3 regions of the Vibrio sp. V30_P3S12P165 genome follow, and region 1 is predicted to be linked to each of the others. Evidence: predicted binding sites of a transcription regulator. Region 1 holds the regulator's gene; each other region holds the start of a gene.
What was found. Region 1 encodes CRP, which controls carbon source genes, mostly activating them, when cyclic AMP is high. Its sites were predicted from a motif close to TGTGANNNNNNTCACA; they were not measured.
Positions count from the first base shown of each region.

Region 1 (5,918 bases):
GCGAATTAGCGGCCAAGCTTTGGCAACAAGCGGGATTACCCGATGGTGTGCTGAACCTTGTGCAAGGTGGTAAAGAGACGGGCATTGCGCTAGCAAGTTCTGCGAATATTGATGGATTACTGTTCACGGGGAGCGCCAATACTGGCCATCTCTTACACCGTCAGTTTGCTGGTCAACCTGAGAAAATGTTGGCATTAGAAATGGGTGGTAACAACCCGTTGGTGGTGTCGAAGCAGTATGGTGAGATTGATGCCACCGTTTATACTATTATTCAATCTGCCTTTATTAGTGCAGGGCAGCGTTGTACTTGTGCTCGTCGCTTGTATCTTCCTGCTGATGAATCTGACGATCGACTGCTAGCGAAGTTGGTTAGTACTGCGGCCAATTTAATCATTGATGAACCGTTTGCCGAGCCTGCTCCTTTTATGGGGCCGTTAATCTCGGTTGCCGCAGCACGGGCAATGATTCAAGCACAGAAACATTTATGTTCGCTCGGAGCTAAGCCATTGTTGGCGGCTCAGTTGACTCATTTTGCGTTTGTTACTCCCGCCATTCTTGATGTGACGGAAATCGATAATTTACCCGATGAAGAATATTTTGGCCCATTGCTGCAAGTGGTCCGTTATCAGACGTTCGAGCAAGCTGTCGCATTTGCGAATCAGACTCGTTTTGGGTTGTCTGCGGGGCTGATTTCTACCGACGATACAGAGTGGCGCTATTTTATCGATCATATTCGTGCCGGAATTGTCAACCGTAACCGCCCATTGACCGGAGCCAGTGGTGATGCGCCTTTTGGTGGCCCCGGTGCTTCTGGAAACTTACGTCCTAGTGCGTATTATGCGGCAGATTATTGCGCTTATCCTATGGCTTCGATGGAAGGGGAAAGCACACAATTGCCCACGACTTTAGCGCCTGGGATCGAGCTTATCCTATAAACGAGTAAATGGTTGGGTAAAAATAAGGAGACGCTATGACTGTTGATGAATTATTCCAAGCCTTATGGGCTGATTACACCACACGACTTTGTCCTTCTGCGCAGCAAGTGCATCAGTTACTACAAGAAGGTTTTCCGCTAATCAATGACCATATTGCTTTACGAACCTTTAATATCGCACCGCTGGGCATGAATACTTTAGCTCAGCCTTTTCTAGCCTTAGGTTATCAAGCGTGTGGTGATTATTTGTTTGAGAGCAAAAAGTTAGTCGCTAAGCATTACGAGCACTCAGATCCTAAGCAGCCGAAAGTGTTTATTAGTGAATTAAAAGTTGAAGCGTGTTCAGCTGAGTTACAAGCGATAGTCGCTAAGTTAGTGGCTCAAGTGGATACGTCTCGTTTTGATCATGTCGACTTTCTTTACGCAGGCCGTCTATGGGATCTCTCGTTTGCTGATTATCAAATCTTAGCCAAAGAGAGCGAATATGCGGCATGGTTAGCGGCTCATGGCTATGGGGCAAATCACTTTACGGTCAGTGTGAATCAGCTCAAGGCATTCAATCAGGTTAAAGCGGTCAATGACCATTTACGTCAGGCAGGCTTCACCATTAACGAACATGGCGGTGAAGTGAAAGGAACCCCAGAAGTATTACTAGAACAGTCCTCGACCATGGCCGATAAGGTGCCAGTATCGTTTCACGAAGGTGTTGAAGTGATTCCTGGTGGTTTTTATGAATTTGCTAAACGTTATCCAATGGTAAATGGACAACTCTATCAAGGCTTTGTTGCCGCTTCTGCCGATAAAATTTTTGAGAGCACAGATAGAAAGTCGTGACCAAATAAAAAGCTACTTTAAAATGAATAAAGTAGCTTTGTGCATCTGTTATTTAATATCGCTAGCGGGTACCGTAAACGACAATGGTTTTGCCGTGTGCTGAAATTAAGTTTTGCTCTTCCAGCATTTTTAAAATACGACCCACAGTTTCACGTGAACAACCGACGATTTGGCCAATTTCCTGACGAGTGATTTTGATTTGCATCCCATCAGGATGAGTCATTGCATCAGGTTGTTTTGCTAGGTTGAGAAGCGTTTGCGCAATACGACCAGTCACGTCTAAGAAGGCAAGGTCGCCAACTTTTTGGCTGGTGACTTGCAGACGACGGGCCATTTGGCCTGACAAACGCATCAGAATATCAGGGTTAACTTGAATCAATTGGCGGAATTTTTTAAATGAGATCTCTGCCACTTCACAAGGCGATTTAGCTCGAACCCAAGCGGTACGTTCTTGATCTTCTTCGAACAAACCAAGCTCGCCGATGAAATCACCTTGGTTAAGGTAAGAAAGAATCATCTCTTTACCTTCTTCATCTTTAATCAGTACCGCAACAGACCCTTTGACAATGTAGTACAAAGTTTCTGCCTTTTCGCCCGCATGAATCAGCGTGCTTTTAGAAGGGTACTTATGAATATGACAATGTGAAAGAAACCACTCTAGTGTTGGGTCGGTTTGAGGTTTACCTAGAACCATAATATCTCACTTCCTCTGCAGGGTATGCTCGCTGCTGTCCATATATTTTAGCGAAGCCTTAATGGGTTAACTAGAATAAGAGGACTTCCTAATTGCTGCAAGCTATCTTGTGTTCGGTATGGAATAGTATCCTTTTTCTCAGGCGATTTCTTGATTTTAATCGTATCAAAGTACGGATAATCTAAGCAAAAGTGTGCACATGATCACGGTATGAAAAGTAATCGTCATTAGCACGGAATGATTAACCAATTTTGCCCGATTCAATCAACTGTTGCAGTAGTGGTCGAACGATTAACTCCATGGTAAAGCTCATTTTTCCACCGGGGACAACGATGGTGTTGTGGCGAGACATAAATGAACCGTCTATCATCGCTAATAGATAAGGATAATCGACATTCTTGATCCCTCGCAGTCGAATCACCACAAAACTTTCATCTAAGCTAGGAATGCCTTTGGCGTTCAGTGGATTAGAAGTGTCAACCGTTGGAACACGTTGAAAGTTAATGTGCGTGCGAGAAAATTGTGGCGTGATGTAATTAAGGTAATCATCCATTGAGCGAACGATGGAGTCCATGACCGCTTCTCGCGAATGACCTCTATCACGGGTATCTCGAACGTATTTTTGAATCCATTCTAAATTGACAATCGGTACCATGCCTATCAAAAAGTCAACATGCTGCGCAACATTGATTTCGCCATCGACAACTCCGCCATGAAGTCCTTCATAAAACAATACATCAGTATCTTCAGGCAGCTGTTGCCACGGGGTAAAGGTACCGGGCATTTGATTATAGGGAACGGCTTCATCAAACGTATGCAGGTAACGGCGAATTTGACCCGTACCTGATTTACCATATTCCCGAAAAAATTCTTGTAGCGCGGGAAAATCATTCGCTTGTGGGCCAAAATAACTGATGTGGCGACCTTGTTCACGCGCTTTTCGAATTTCAATATCCATTTCTGGGCGGGTAAAACGATGAAAACTGTCTCCTTCGACCCAAGCGGGTTTAATGTTCATCATATTGAACATTTTCCGAAATGCTTCTGATGTCGTGGTGGTTCCTGCGCCTGAAGAGCCAGTGACGGCAATAATAGGGTATTTTGCTGACATGACAAACCTTGTCTATAAATCCTCAACAGGTCACAGCGACCGTGTTGTTAGTTTTCACTATATCATGGAAAATTCGCCGCAGAAAATGGCAGATTCACACTCAATTAGCGAATTTTACTTTTGATATCGATCGTTTCATGTAATTCTGAATAGACGATCACCGCTTCTCCTGTTTCCAGTTGGTGCTTTACTTGCTCGATTTTATCTTGCAAGCTCACCTCTGTTTCACCGTAGTCTGTCCCTTCTCTTAATACAAATTCTCGGATTAAATTCTCTAAGGTTTCATTGGCGATCTGTTGCCAAGGTACGATCATAAATACCTCAATTTATTTTATGTTCGAAGATCAATCGGTGAGCCACCGTTTTAGAATGATAAAAGTGATAAACAGCGAGCTTTGTGGTCAGGCGAATGAAAAGGCTTACAGCCCTGCGTAGTAGTCGGGGAGGGCTTTTTCTAACCAAAGCTCCGGTTGTGTGAGGGTGCCGGAGATAAATCCGACATGGCCACCATTGGTAAATAGTCGATAATCTATATTGTCGGGCAGCGAAAATTTAGGAATGACGGCATCGGTCATAAATGGGTCATCTTTGGCATGGATGATCTGGGTTGGGGTGCGGATTTCTTTCAATCGCTGCATACCAGAACAGCGTTGATAGTAATCATGCGCATTTTTAAAACCATGCAGTGGGGCGGTAATGAGCTGATCAAAGTCATACAGTTTTGTGATTCGTTGAATACCGTTTTCTGAAAGTCCGAGTGTGTCTTGGAGTAAGCGATGCTTTTTCAACGCGTTGCGTTTTAATGATGAGAGCAAATAACGACAATAGAGTTTGGAAAAACCTTGTTCAATACGTTGTGAGCAAGCGGCTAAGTCCAAAGGAGCTGAAATGGCCGTGGCAGCGGTAACAATGGGATCCGTTTGATAATCCGCAAGGTAATTGATCAACATATTACCGCCTAAGGATACTCCGGTAGCGATAATCGGTTGTTGGGGAAATTGTTGGCGTAAATATTCAAGTACCCAGCGGGCATCTGCAGTTTCTCCAGAATGATAAGCACGAGCTAAGTGATTCGGTTTACCACTACAGCCGCGAAAATGCATCATGACCGAAAGCCAGCCCTGTTTGGCAAAGGCATCCATTAATCCATTGGCATAAGGGCTATAAAAAGAGCCTTCCAAACCGTGGAATAGAATAAAAATAGGTTTGCTTTGCGCCTTTTTTGTGCCCGGCGCTTCACTCCAAGCGAGATCGAGAAAATCACCATCGGGGGTATCGAGCGTTTGCCACGTGGGTTCAAACCGTGCCTTTTTGCGAATGAAACGGGGGAGCAGTGTTTGTAAGTGTGGGTTTTGTAAACCGCTGGCGGCAACGAATGGATGCATTATTTGACCCTAACTCATAATTTATCGCGCCAGTATACACCGAAGTCATATGCCCTTCCTAACGAGAACCATGATGTTCGGCTTGCTTTGCTTTAGCCGATGTTGACGGGGGACGAGAATCGTTGGCTCAAATGTGATGCTCCTAGCTGCTGACAGTAGTTTGTAGTGAGGGGTATCTCGCTTGATGTGGTCATTGGGAGCTGATGAATACAGGCGATGAGATCGGCTTGCTGCTGTTTTTCTATCTGCAATTCAAATTGTAGGGCTTCGCGATATAGTGTATCGGGTAGGTGAGACTTTAGCTTACGACGCAGTTCTCGGTAATGTTCGATAAGATCTTCAGTTTGCGCTAATGCGCTGGCAATTGTTGCCCAAGCCGATTCAGGGAAGGTCAGTTGTTTCTCATCTAACCATTTGAGCAACAATAGTAAATTTACATTGCCATGAAACTGATTTTGCAAGCATAAGCACGCCTCTTTGACTTCTCGAACACTGTAATAGCGTAAACTGAATTGCCATAGGCTTTCCAGGGTCAGTAAAGACGTGGCGTGCATATCATTCATTGACTGTTGAATTCCTGTTCCATCTGTTCGAGGTTTTCTTGTTCGCTCATCCATTCGCTTTCAACCGATTCTAATTCAGATTTACTACTGGCTTGTGTGGCGAGTACCTCTGTCAGTTTAGCCTTATTTTCCGCGTCATATAAGGTGGTATCAGATAACGTGAATTCCATTTGAGCTAAAATTGCATTCAACGTATCCATTTTTTCTTCGAGCTGTGTCAGTTTTTTGCGAATTGGTGCCGTTTGCTTACGAAAATCGGCTTCTCGACGCTTTTGTTCTTTTTTGGCGGCCGCACTATTGCTGCTGTCTTTATTGGGTTGAGCTACTTGTGCTTCTTTACGTGCAGCTTTTTGTTGATCAGTGAGCCATTTATAGTAATCGGTCAGATCGCCATCAA
Region 1 covers NZ_WXWH01000055.1:96,010-101,927, reverse strand. The annotation lists gene astD (succinylglutamate-semialdehyde dehydrogenase) at 1-935, shown strand, start outside; gene CAG57_RS11415 (DUF1338 domain-containing protein) at 971-1,768, shown strand; gene crp (cAMP-activated global transcriptional regulator CRP) at 1,830-2,462, opposite strand; gene CAG57_RS11405 (phosphoribulokinase) at 2,704-3,573, opposite strand; gene CAG57_RS11400 (YheU family protein) at 3,678-3,887, opposite strand; gene CAG57_RS11395 (hydrolase) at 3,993-4,958, opposite strand; gene CAG57_RS11390 (TIGR02444 family protein) at 5,051-5,521, opposite strand; gene CAG57_RS11385 (ABC transporter ATP-binding protein) at 5,518-5,918, opposite strand, start outside.

Region 2 (5,918 bases), on a different contig from region 1:
TTCCGACCCCTGTTGGCCCTATCATTAAAATATTTTTTGGTGTCACTTCAACACGTAAGCTTTCATCAAGCTGCATACGACGCCAGCGGTTACGCAGAGCAATGGCTACCGCACGTTTAGCTTTATCTTGACCGATAATATGACGGTTTAATTCGTGAACAATTTCACGAGGAGTCATTTCTGACATGATCGATTCCTTAACATTCGCTTTCGGTAGGCACCGAGTTATTGGTTTTCCTGAGCGATCAACGCTTGAGGGATTTCCAGCTCTTCAATGGTGTGCTGATGGTTAGTAAACACACAAATATCACCGGCAATACTGAGTGCTTTTTCGGCGATATCTCTTGCGTCCAGCTCGGTATTTTCTAATAAAGCAATCGCAGCCGCCTGGGCGAAATTACCGCCAGAACCGATCGCAATCAAATCGTGTTCCGGCTGAAGCACATCACCATTGCCGGTAATAATTAACGATGCTGTTTCATCCGCAACGGCTAAAATCGCTTCTAAACGGCGTAAAGCACGATCGCTGCGCCAATCTTTTGCAAGCTCAACCGCGGCTTTAGTTAAGTGCCCTTGGTGCATTTGTAATTTACTTTCAAAACGTTCAAATAAAGTAAAAGCATCCGCAGTGCCACCAGCGAATCCTGCAAGAACCTTATTGTTATATAACCGGCGGACTTTACGCGCATTGCCTTTCATGACGGTATTGCCCAGTGAGACTTGCCCATCTCCGGCAATCACCACTTTGTTATTACGACGTACAGATACGATGGTAGTCACGTGAGGACCTCTTTATGCTTTTCACTAGGATGTTAGAGACTATATGAGGATAGAGAGAAAATATTTCAAGGGAAAGCCCTTGCATCTCGTGATGATAAAATAGGTTTAACGGTTTTTCATTCACAGATAGTGGTGAGTATTTGCTGAATGGCATGATCAGCACCAAAGGCGAGAAGGCATAACGTTAAGGCCTGCCCTCTCATTCGTCACTTTATTGCGCATCTTTCCAAATGGCACAAGGCTCGATTTTAGCACGCTGTAATTTATGTCGGTCACGCTCTGCGTCACGTTTAAAGGTATAAGGGCCCAAAACGACTCGATACCAACTACTATTTTCTTTCTTACGAATTTTGCTACTCAAACCCTGAAAGGCAATATCTAATTTTCGAGTTTCTGCTTGTTGCAGCGTCTTATAAGCGCCACACTGCATGATGTAAGGGATTTCGGAAATGACTTGCTCTTTGGCGATCACCTCAATCTCACGATTCGGTAACGACTCAACATAATCCCACTTTTCTGTTGGCCGGGGCGGTATAGTTTGAGTCTGAGTTTTACTCGATTGACTTTGCTGTCTACCAGCACTTTGGGGAGCCGGTGACTCGGGTGCTAAGCTTAACCGATAGAGACCATAAATAAAGCCACTCAGTAAAATAAGTGCCAATAACCCGCTCCGCCAGGGTTTACGACCACGTGCTGTTTTTTTGGTCGGCTTTTTGGGGCTACGACCACGCCTTACATAATCTTTATTCGCCACAGACAAATTCAAAAGTTGACAGTTTGACTCATATGTTAATGCAGTTTAAGGACAGATAACAGCAGCAAAGTATCCGTAAACCAGTCAGTCATATGACTCAAGCCAATCCACCATCCGCCATTATCATGTTCTCGGTGGCGCAGTGCTGTCTCTAATCACTAAGTGCGTCTCTAGCAGTCGAGAGCCCGCCTGTACATCATGACCACGTAAGAGTTCTAACATCATAAACATCGCTTGGCGGCCAATTTCATAACGTGGTTGAGAAATCGTGGTTAACGGTGGATCGCAATATTGTGCGAATTGAATGTCATCAAACCCTACCACTGATAAATCTTGCGGAACTCGTAATCCGAGCCGTTTGGCTTCTTGCATGGCACCGATCGCCATTGCATCGTTATGGCAAAAAATTGCGGTCGGCGGCTCAGATAAAGCCAATAATTGACGAACGGCTCTAGCACCAGAATCAAAGGTAAAATCACCTACAACATGATAGGTTGGGTTTTTCGTCAAACCGGCTCGACGCAAAGCCTGCTGATAACCTTGCTGGCGAAATTCGCACAGCACCGCACCTTCAGGGCCGCTGATTTGAGCGACTCGCTTATGTCCCATTTGGGTCAAATAGTTAACGGCTTCAAATGCAGAGGTCAGGTTATCAATATGGACTGTTGGTAGTTCAAGCTCAGGTGCATATTCACACGCCATCACCATAGGCGGCAGATTTTTTTGCTCTGACTTACTGACATCAAAAGGCAAATCGGCTCCCAGTAATAGCATACCATCCGCTTGTTTAGTAAAAACTAAATTGACAAAAGAGCTTTCCCGTTTTCGCTGTTGGCCACTATCGCCCAATAATACCAGATAACCGTGTTCCATCGCCGCATCTTCAATGCCGCGAATGATCTCGGTGTAGTAGGGATCACAAATATCCGGCACAATCGCCACAATGGTTTTGGATTCATTACGTCGTAGATTACGTGCTAAAGAATTGGGGGAATAGCCAGCTTCTAACACCGCCTCTTCCACCCGTTTTCGGGTCGAAGTGGAGACCTTTTCAGGGTTCATCAACGCACGAGATACCGTTGCGGTAGATACGCCTGCAAGCTGGGCAACATCCTTCATTGTCGCCATGTTAAGTTTATCCTCTCTTTCTCTTAATCTTGGGGCCAGCGTTTCGCGGTTGTTCCAGCACAAGCCAACCACAAGCTGATTAATTCAGCTTTAGTGCACTGAACGAAAACGATTCACTGACGCTATCGTGTTGATAGTGTATTGTTTTCTGTAGAGAAAGTTACGGCTTAATTAACAAAATTTGCATTGTAAGTGTGACCGCTATCACGAACAAGGAGTTTTCAGTTTCTTCTTCACCACTGTACGCGTCACATTGGTCAACTTAAATCTTGAGGCTCAATATCCATGCTCCAACGTACTTTACTGGCTAAGGGTAATGACTGAATAGCTGATTTGGCGCTGGTCAATAGACGTTGCATAACGCTACGCGTTGGAGCTTGCAGCAAAAGTTGCCAGCGATATTTGCCCGCTCGCTTGGCCAGTGGTGCTGGCGTTGGCCCCAACACCACCGCCCCTTGTGCAAAAAGAGGATGAACTTGTAACGTTTCACGCACTTGCCTTAAAAAGGTTTCCACCCGCGCCGATTGATTAGCCTCTGCACGAAATAACGTTAAATAGGTGTAAGGAGGCAGTTGTGCTACCTGCCGCTCAGCTAATGCGGTATGCGCAAAATCATCATACCCTTTGTGTAGTAAAGCTTGTAGTAAACGATGCTCTGGATGATGCGTCTGTAAAACCACCTCTCCTGGTTTACTAGCACGCCCAGCCCGGCCGGCAACTTGGATAAACAACTGCGCTAAACGCTCGGCGGCCCGAAAATCACTACTGTATAGCGAGCCATCAACATCCAGTAAGGCGACTAAGGTGACATTGGGGAAGTGATGACCTTTCGCCAACATCTGAGTGCCAATCAAAATCTGATACCGATTATCACGAATAGCCGTTAAGGCTGATTCTAAACTGCCTTTGCGACGCGTGCTGTCTCGATCAATACGAATGGTTCGATAGTCAGGAAAAAGGTGAGCAAGTTGTTGCTCTAGTTGCTCGGTTCCTACCCCAACCGTGACCAGCTGCGTAGAACCACAATGCTGGCAATGTTGAATAACAGCCCGTTGTGAACCACAATGGTGACAACGAATTTCGTTACTGTTTTGATGATAAGTATAATAAGCATCGCAACGCTGACAGTCGGCAATCCAACCACACTCATGACACATAAGTGCCGGAGAATAACCTCGCCGATTCAAAAACAACAGCACCTGACTCCCTTGCGCTAAATGACGACGCATTTCGGCAATCAAAGGCGCAGATAAGCCACTTTCGAGATACTCTCCCTTAATGTCCAGCACTCGGTTTTTCGTCGGCAGTGCCACGCCTGCCCGCTGAGTTAATTGTAAATGGTGATATTTACCAATTAATGCATTATGCAAGGTTTCTAATGCGGGAGTCGCACTACCTAACACAATCGCTACTTGCTCAAGATTTGCTCGCATCACAGCAACATCTCGCGCATGGTAACGTAAGCTATCTTGTTGTTTATAAGAGCTATCATGCTCTTCATCGACAATAATAATGCCCAGTTCAGCAAAGGGAGTCAGCAACGCTGAACGCGTACCAATGATGATCCCAGCCACCTTATCTCGTGCCGCCAACCAGGCATTCAAACGCTCAGTTTCATTTAACCCAGAGTGGATAACCACCACAGGAACGGTAAACCGCTCCCGAAAACGCTGAATCGTTTGTGGTGTTAACCCGATTTCAGGGACGAGAACCAACGCTTGCTTACCCTGCTCCAAAACCGGTTTAATCAAATTAAGATAGACTTCCGTTTTGCCCGATCCCGTCACGCCTTGCAACAGATAGCAAGCAAAACCGCTTTGGCTATTCACGGTGGCAATGGCGATCGCCTGCTCTTGATTGACTTGCGGTTTATCCACCTTAGCTTCAATGTGTTCAGGCCAAGGCTCAACGTATGGCGCTTGCTCTTTCACATCAATCCACTGCTTGTCGCGAAGGGCATTGAGTGTACTACTGATGACGCCTTCATCCAGCAACCTTTGATGAGATAACGGGCCCGCTTGCAATAACTTGATTACTTGTGCTTGCTTGATCGCTCGTCCAAACCCCTGCATAAGTTGGTTTCGTCCCAGCTCAGTCAAGCACCACTCTTTACTCACTGCAAACTCGGCCACCTTGCCTTTACGTAAAGCACTCGGTAAAGCATTGGCTAACGTTTCGCCAAGCGGGTATTGGTAAAACTGACTGCACCACTGAAGTAATGTGTACAGTTTATCTGGCCACAATGGTTGAGTATCCAATACTGATTGAATCGATTTTAACTGCGTGAGTGGAAAATCAGACTCTGACACCAAGGCCGTGACCACGCCCACTAGCGTTTGTCGCCGAAAAGGCACCAACACTCGCCCTCCAATTAATGGAAACAGGTGAGAGGGAATCAAATAGTCAAATTGCTTATCAAGAGGAACAGGTAAAGCAACACGAGCAATGGTTGGGCGCATAACTATCGTCAGCCGTCAAAAAGGAGCAGAAAGCACAGTCTACTGGATGATGCTAAGAAATTCGACTAACAAAAGTGGTGAAAATAGCGTCGAAACCTGTTGATCCTGTAGCGAGGATTCATTACTATATCGCGCCTTAAAGATGCGTAGTATCTTACTGGCATCTGAACAGTATCATTAACATTACGTGTGGTGTCCGGCAATGATTCGGATAGCGACACGGCCTACATTTGAGGTTATCCCATGAAAGCTGGTATCCACCCAGAATATAAAGAAGTTAGCGCAACTTGCTCTTGCGGCAACGCTTTCACTTTCCAATCAACTCTTGGTAAAGAAAGCATCTATCTTGACGTTTGTGACAAATGCCACCCATTCTATACTGGTAAACAACGTATCGTTGATACTGGTGGCCGTGTTGATCGCTTTAACAAACGTTTTGGCGCACTATCAAGTAAAAAGTAATCGCCAAGCAAAAAGTAATCGCGAGTTTAAGCAAAGATTACCCAAGGACGCTACGGCGTCCTTTTTGTTTGTTTTGTAGCGCGGGTTCTTATGCCATGGGCTCCCTTTCCGCCGCCACCGATTGCCAGATACCACAACGAATATAGCGGGTAAGCTGGTCTTATCAGATTAAATCAAACCAGCTTTGCTCGGTTTAAGCACAATCCTACCTAGGCAGTTTGTCTGACATCCTTTAGAATGAGTCGTTCGTTAACAAAACCATAAGAGAACCTCCCTATGTCAGAAGACCAGCAAGACCTTTCTCCAGAAGATGCATTTCGCCAAAGCGCCCTTGA
Region 2 covers NZ_WXWH01000060.1:46,035-51,952, forward strand. The annotation lists gene hslU (HslU--HslV peptidase ATPase subunit) at 1-187, opposite strand, end outside; gene hslV (ATP-dependent protease subunit HslV) at 226-780, opposite strand; gene CAG57_RS12275 (SPOR domain-containing protein) at 992-1,534, opposite strand; gene cytR (DNA-binding transcriptional regulator CytR) at 1,658-2,701, opposite strand; gene priA (primosomal protein N') at 2,920-5,121, opposite strand; gene rpmE (50S ribosomal protein L31) at 5,365-5,583, shown strand; gene CAG57_RS12295 (malic enzyme-like NAD(P)-binding protein) at 5,860-5,918, shown strand, end outside.
Region 2: the regulator CRP is predicted to act here: its motif matches at 2,856-2,871, upstream of cytR (DNA-binding transcriptional regulator CytR).

Region 3 (5,918 bases), on a different contig from region 1:
CAATGCATGGCTTTTTTTGTAGGCTAGTAAGTTGCTCAATAACTCAAATATAGGATATAGCGATGTTGATAGTGGTTTCACCGGCAAAGACGCTCGATTATGAGTCCCCGCTGCCTAGCCAAAGTTACACGCAACCCGAATTGATTGAATATTCACAAGCCTTAATCGATGTTTGTCGACAGCTAACGCCTGAGGATATCGCTCGGTTAATGAAAGTCAGCGATAAAATTGCTGGGTTAAATGTTGCTCGTTTTGCCCAGTGGAGTGAACACTTTAGCTTTGAGAATGCACGCCAAGCGATTTTTGCCTTCAAAGGTGATGTCTATACAGGCTTAGCCGCTGATTCATTGAGCGATGAAGGTTTAGCATTCGCTCAACAGCATTTGCGAATACTTTCTGGATTATATGGAGTACTAAAACCGCTCGATCTGATGCAACCTTACCGATTAGAAATGGGGACAAAACTTGATAACCCGCGCGGTAGTAATTTGTACCAATTCTGGGGAGAGATTATCACGGATAAACTCAATGAAGCTATTCAAGCTCAAGATGATCATGTCTTAGTCAATCTTGCCTCTAATGAATATTTTAAAGCGGTTAAAGTGAATCAATTGGATGCGCAGGTTATTACCCCTATCTTTAAAGATCATAAAAATGGTCAATATAAAGTGATCAGCTTTTATGCCAAAAAAGCACGCGGTATGATGGCGCGTTATATTATTGATGAACAAATTTCTTCGGTACAAGCACTGACTCAGTTTAATGTGGCTGGTTACTATTTTGATGAGCAAGAATCAACCCCAACTGAGCTTGTATTCAAACGTGACGAGCAGTGAGGGAGATTTTATGTGGCCGTGGATATCAGATGTTATCGCTCGTTACGATGCATGGTGTAAACAATGGGGGTTAACTCCAGAGCAAAAACGCAGTTGTGTGCCTTATCGACAAGAGAAATACGATGATTCGACAGAGAAGCATAGTGATTTGACAGAGAAGTATAATGATTTAACAGAGAAGCATAGTGATGATGTCACATCATCCCAAGCTAAATGAGTCGGAATATCGGCTGTTTGATACGCACTGCCACCTTGATCTGCCTATCTTTGAGCAGAGATTAGCGTGTGAACTTGAGCGAGCTAAACTGCAAGGTGTGATACGGTTTTTGCTTCCCAGTGTCGGCCCTCAGAATTGGGCCACAGTTGCACGACTCGCTAAATATCATGGTGATATATTCTATTATGCGTTAGGGATTCACCCCCACTTTTTGCCTTCTCTCCCCGTTTGTCATTGCTTTGATCGGTTAGAGCTGTATCTTGCGCAGGCGAGTGATGCCTGTGTGGCTGTCGGAGAGTGCGGCTTAGATGCAATGATCAGTGATACAGCCCAGCACCAAGAAATGATCTTAACAAGGCAGCTAGCGATGGCACAAAACGCTCAGTTACCCGTGATATTGCATAGTCGGAAAACCCATCAGCGTTTATTACAGCTCCTCAAACAGTCGCGTTTTACCCAAGGTGGAGTTATCCATGCTTTCAGCGGCAGTGAACAAGAAGCAAAACAGTTTATTGCATTAGGGTTTAAACTTGGTATTGGTGGTGTTATCACTTATCCAAGAGCGAAAAAAACTCGCCGAACAGTGGCGGCGATCCCGCTTGAACATCTCGTGCTAGAAACCGACTCTCCAGATATGCCATTATTTGGATTTCAAGGGCGCACGAATACTCCGAGCCAGTTACCATTAATCCTCAATGAACTCGCTTTACTCAAGCAACAAGAACCTTATCAATTAGTTGATCAGCTTTGGCAAAATAGCCATCAAGTATTCAAGCTACCAAGCTAGTTTATTTTTCCACGCTTGGCCAATAGGGTTATTAATGGTGACTTTAATCACATAAATATGTGAATGTATAGTGAATCTTATAATAAAGTGTGAACGGTGCGGTACTTTATCTTGATTGCGGTGCGTATAATTGCTCTGCTTTTGAGCTTCATTTTTGTAACACGCCAATATTTAACTTATAAGGAAGTCATAAACCATGAGCCTGTTTATGAGCCTAATCGGTATGATATTTTTACTTGCTATCGCAGTATTATTATCATCAAACCGTAAAGCTATCAATCTCAGAACCGTGGGTGGCGCTTTTGCTATCCAATTTTCCTTAGGGGCATTTATTCTTTATGTTCCTTGGGGACAAGAACTATTACGTGGCTTCTCTGACGCAGTATCGAGCGTTATCAACTATGGTAACGATGGTACATCCTTCTTGTTCGGAGGATTAGTTTCAGGGAAGATGTTTGAGCTGTTTGGTGGGGGCGGATTCATCTTTGCATTCCGCGTTCTTCCAACACTTATTTTCTTCTCTGCTTTGATCTCTGTGCTTTATTATCTTGGTGTTATGCAGTGGGTCATTAGAATTCTAGGCGGCGGGTTACAAAAAGCGCTGGGAACTTCTCGTGCAGAATCGATGTCTGCTGCGGCAAACATTTTCGTAGGGCAAACTGAAGCTCCGTTAGTGGTTCGCCCATTTGTGCCGAAAATGACTCAATCAGAGCTATTTGCTGTGATGTGTGGTGGTTTAGCCTCGATTGCGGGTGGTGTGTTGGCCGGTTATGCCTCAATGGGTGTTAAAATTGAATACTTGGTTGCTGCATCGTTTATGGCTGCCCCCGGCGGGTTACTGTTTGCAAAAATTATCATGCCTGAAACCGACAAGCCGGTTGACCAAATTCATGGCATTGAAGCGGCTGAAGATGAAAAGCCAGCTAACGTGATTGATGCAGCAGCAGGTGGTGCTTCTGCCGGCCTACAATTAGCGCTTAATGTGGGGGCGATGTTGATTGCCTTTATCGGTTTGATAGCTCTGATTAATGGTATGCTTGGTGGTATCGGTGGTTGGTTTGATAAGCCTGAACTGACCTTAGAAATGATTTTAGGTCAGCTATTCTCTCCTTTAGCGTTCATGCTTGGGGTGCCATGGGAAGAAGCCACCATTGCTGGTGAGTTTATTGGTCTAAAAACGGTTGCCAATGAGTTTGTTGCTTATTCTCAGTTTGCGCCTTATCTAACCGATGCCGCGCCTGCGGTATTGACTGAAAAAACCAAAGCGATTATTTCCTTTTCATTGTGTGGTTTTGCGAACTTATCTTCTATCGCAATTCTATTGGGTGGCTTAGGTAGCTTAGCACCTTCACGCCGTGGCGATATTGCTCGCATGGGTATCAAGGCGGTGGTTGCGGGCACACTCTCTAACTTGATGGCAGCGACCATCGCAGGCTTATTCCTTTCTTTCTAACCGGTTAGGAATTGAATTTATAGACGCCAGCTCTTATTCCTCCGTAGCAAGCAGTTGTTACGGGGGAATTTGTGTTTTTAGCCCATCAAAGAGTTTAGGCTTAGGTTATTTTGAGATACAAACCGTTTGCGCTTTCTATCTTGCTATCGTTTTATGAGCAACCGCTATAGCATGTAGTCAGTGAAGTGACAGTCATGTCGATGTTTGATGAGACAAGCGGTAAAATTCAAGCATGGGTAAAATGATTTACCCGAGATAGACACCGCAATCATAGATTGTTGTGCCATACCTATTGGTACTGTGCGGTGACAAGGACAGCAATTGGTGCGATGCACCGAGTCTTCAGGGAACCAAGTCCGTTCATTTTGTGGCTACTTAGTTGAGTGAACGTCACATTAAGTAGTGAACTAATTGAATATATTGATCGGAGATAGAAATGAGCGATTTAAAAGCTGCAGCACGACGTGCACTCAAATTAATGGACTTAACAACATTAAATGACGATGACACTGATGCTAAAGTTATCCAACTTTGTCATGATGCTAAAAGTCCCGTGGGTAATACGGCAGCTATTTGTATTTACCCTCGCTTTATTCCTATTGCTAAGAAGACCCTTCGCGAGCAGGGAACCCCAGAAATTCGAATTGCGACGGTAACGAACTTTCCCCACGGTAATGATGATATTGATATCGCAGTTGCTGAAACTAAGGCTGCAATAGCTTATGGTGCCGATGAGGTTGATGTTGTGTTTCCTTACCGCGCTTTGATGGCGGGCAATCAGCAGGTGGGTTTTGATTTGGTCAAAGCGTGTAAAAACGCTTGTGGCAATCATGTTCTGCTAAAAGTCATTATTGAAACCGGTGAACTAAAAGAAGAAGCATTGATTAAACAAGCCTCGCAAATTGCAATTGAGGCTGGGGCTGATTTTATCAAAACTTCAACCGGTAAAGTGCCTGTCAATGCGACCCCTGAGTATGCTCGAATGATGTTAGAAGTTATTCGTGATATGGGCGTGGCGAAGCAGGTCGGTTTTAAACCTGCAGGTGGTGTTCGTAGCGCTGAAGATGCTGCTCTCTACTTAGCCATGGCAGATGAAATCTTAGGGGATCATTGGGTTGATAGCCGCCATTATCGCTTTGGTGCTTCTAGTTTATTGACCAATCTCCTCAATACATTAGGCGTTTCAGAGCAACAGGCTGATCCTACCGCTTACTAAGTTTCTGGTTTATCTATCGGTGGCGAATCTCGCCACCTAAATCTTCTATACACGATTTAGACCATGGCTCTTATCGAGAGCTTGGGAGGCGCTTATGTCTATATCTCATGCATTTTTACCGCAAGAGATCATCCGTCGCAAGCGTGACGGCGAAGTTTTAACCCGTGAAGAAATCTACTTTTTCATCCAAGGTGTGGCTGATAATAGCGTTTCAGAAGGGCAAATTGCTGCCTTTGCGATGGCCATTTATTTCCAAGAAATGACCATGCCTGAGCGCATTGCATTGACTTGTGCTATGCGTGATTCGGGGATGGTTATCGATTGGACGCACATGAACTTTGATGGCCCAATCGTTGATAAACACTCGACCGGTGGGGTTGGGGATGTGACCTCATTAATGCTCGGCCCTATGGTGGCCGCTTGTGGTGGTTATGTGCCAATGATTTCAGGGCGAGGTTTAGGTCATACCGGGGGTACGCTCGATAAATTAGAGGCGATTCCCGGTTACAACATTATGCCAACCAATGAGCGGTTTGGTGAAGTGACTAAACAGGCCGGCGTGGCGATCATTGGCCAAACGGGCAATCTAGCCCCTGCGGATAAGCGGGTCTATGCGACGCGTGATATCACCGCCACGGTGGATAATATCTCATTAATTACAGCATCGATTTTATCGAAAAAACTCGCAGCCGGTCTCGATGCCTTAGTGATGGACGTCAAAGTCGGTTCTGGCGCGTTTATGCCAACCTATCAAGCCTCTGAAGAATTGGCTAAATCGATCGTGGCAGTGGCGAATGGTGCAGGTACCAAGACTACGGCTATTTTAACCGATATGAACCAAGTATTGGCTTCATCGGCAGGTAATGCGTTAGAGGTGCGTGAAGCCATACGCTTTTTAACTGGTGAATATCGTAACCCTCGCTTATTTGAGGTAACCATGGCCTCGTGTATTGAGATGTTACTGTTGGCTAAATTAGCCAACGATCCTCAAGACGCACGTACCAAGTTACAAGCCGTGCTCGATAACGGACAAGCGGCAGAACGGTTTGGAAAAATGGTGGCAGGACTGGGTGGCCCTCATGACTTGATTGAAAATTATCAACGTTATTTAGACAAAGCGCAGGTGATCAAACCGGTTTATGCTGAGCAAAGCGGTGTCGTCTCTGCTATGGATACCCGCGCGATTGGTATGGCGGTCGTCAGTATGGGCGGTGGACGACGAGTGGCAACTGATGCCATCGATTATGCCGTAGGTTTTGATCAATTTATCCGTTTAGGTGAAAGAGCAGACCACACCACACCACTGGCGGTGATTCATGCCCGCAGTGAAGCACAATGGCATTCTGCTGCGAAAGTACTTCAACAAGCCGTTAAGATTGGCGGCAATTATCAAGAAACTCCGGAAATCT
Region 3 covers NZ_WXWH01000036.1:1,847-7,764, forward strand. The annotation lists gene yaaA (peroxide stress protein YaaA) at 63-836, shown strand; gene CAG57_RS16050 (hypothetical protein) at 847-1,053, shown strand; gene CAG57_RS07355 (TatD family hydrolase) at 1,025-1,840, shown strand; gene CAG57_RS07360 (NupC/NupG family nucleoside CNT transporter) at 2,037-3,293, shown strand; gene deoC (deoxyribose-phosphate aldolase) at 3,730-4,509, shown strand; gene deoA (thymidine phosphorylase) at 4,604-5,918, shown strand, end outside.
Region 3: the regulator CRP is predicted to act here: its motif matches at 1,877-1,892, upstream of CAG57_RS07360 (NupC/NupG family nucleoside CNT transporter).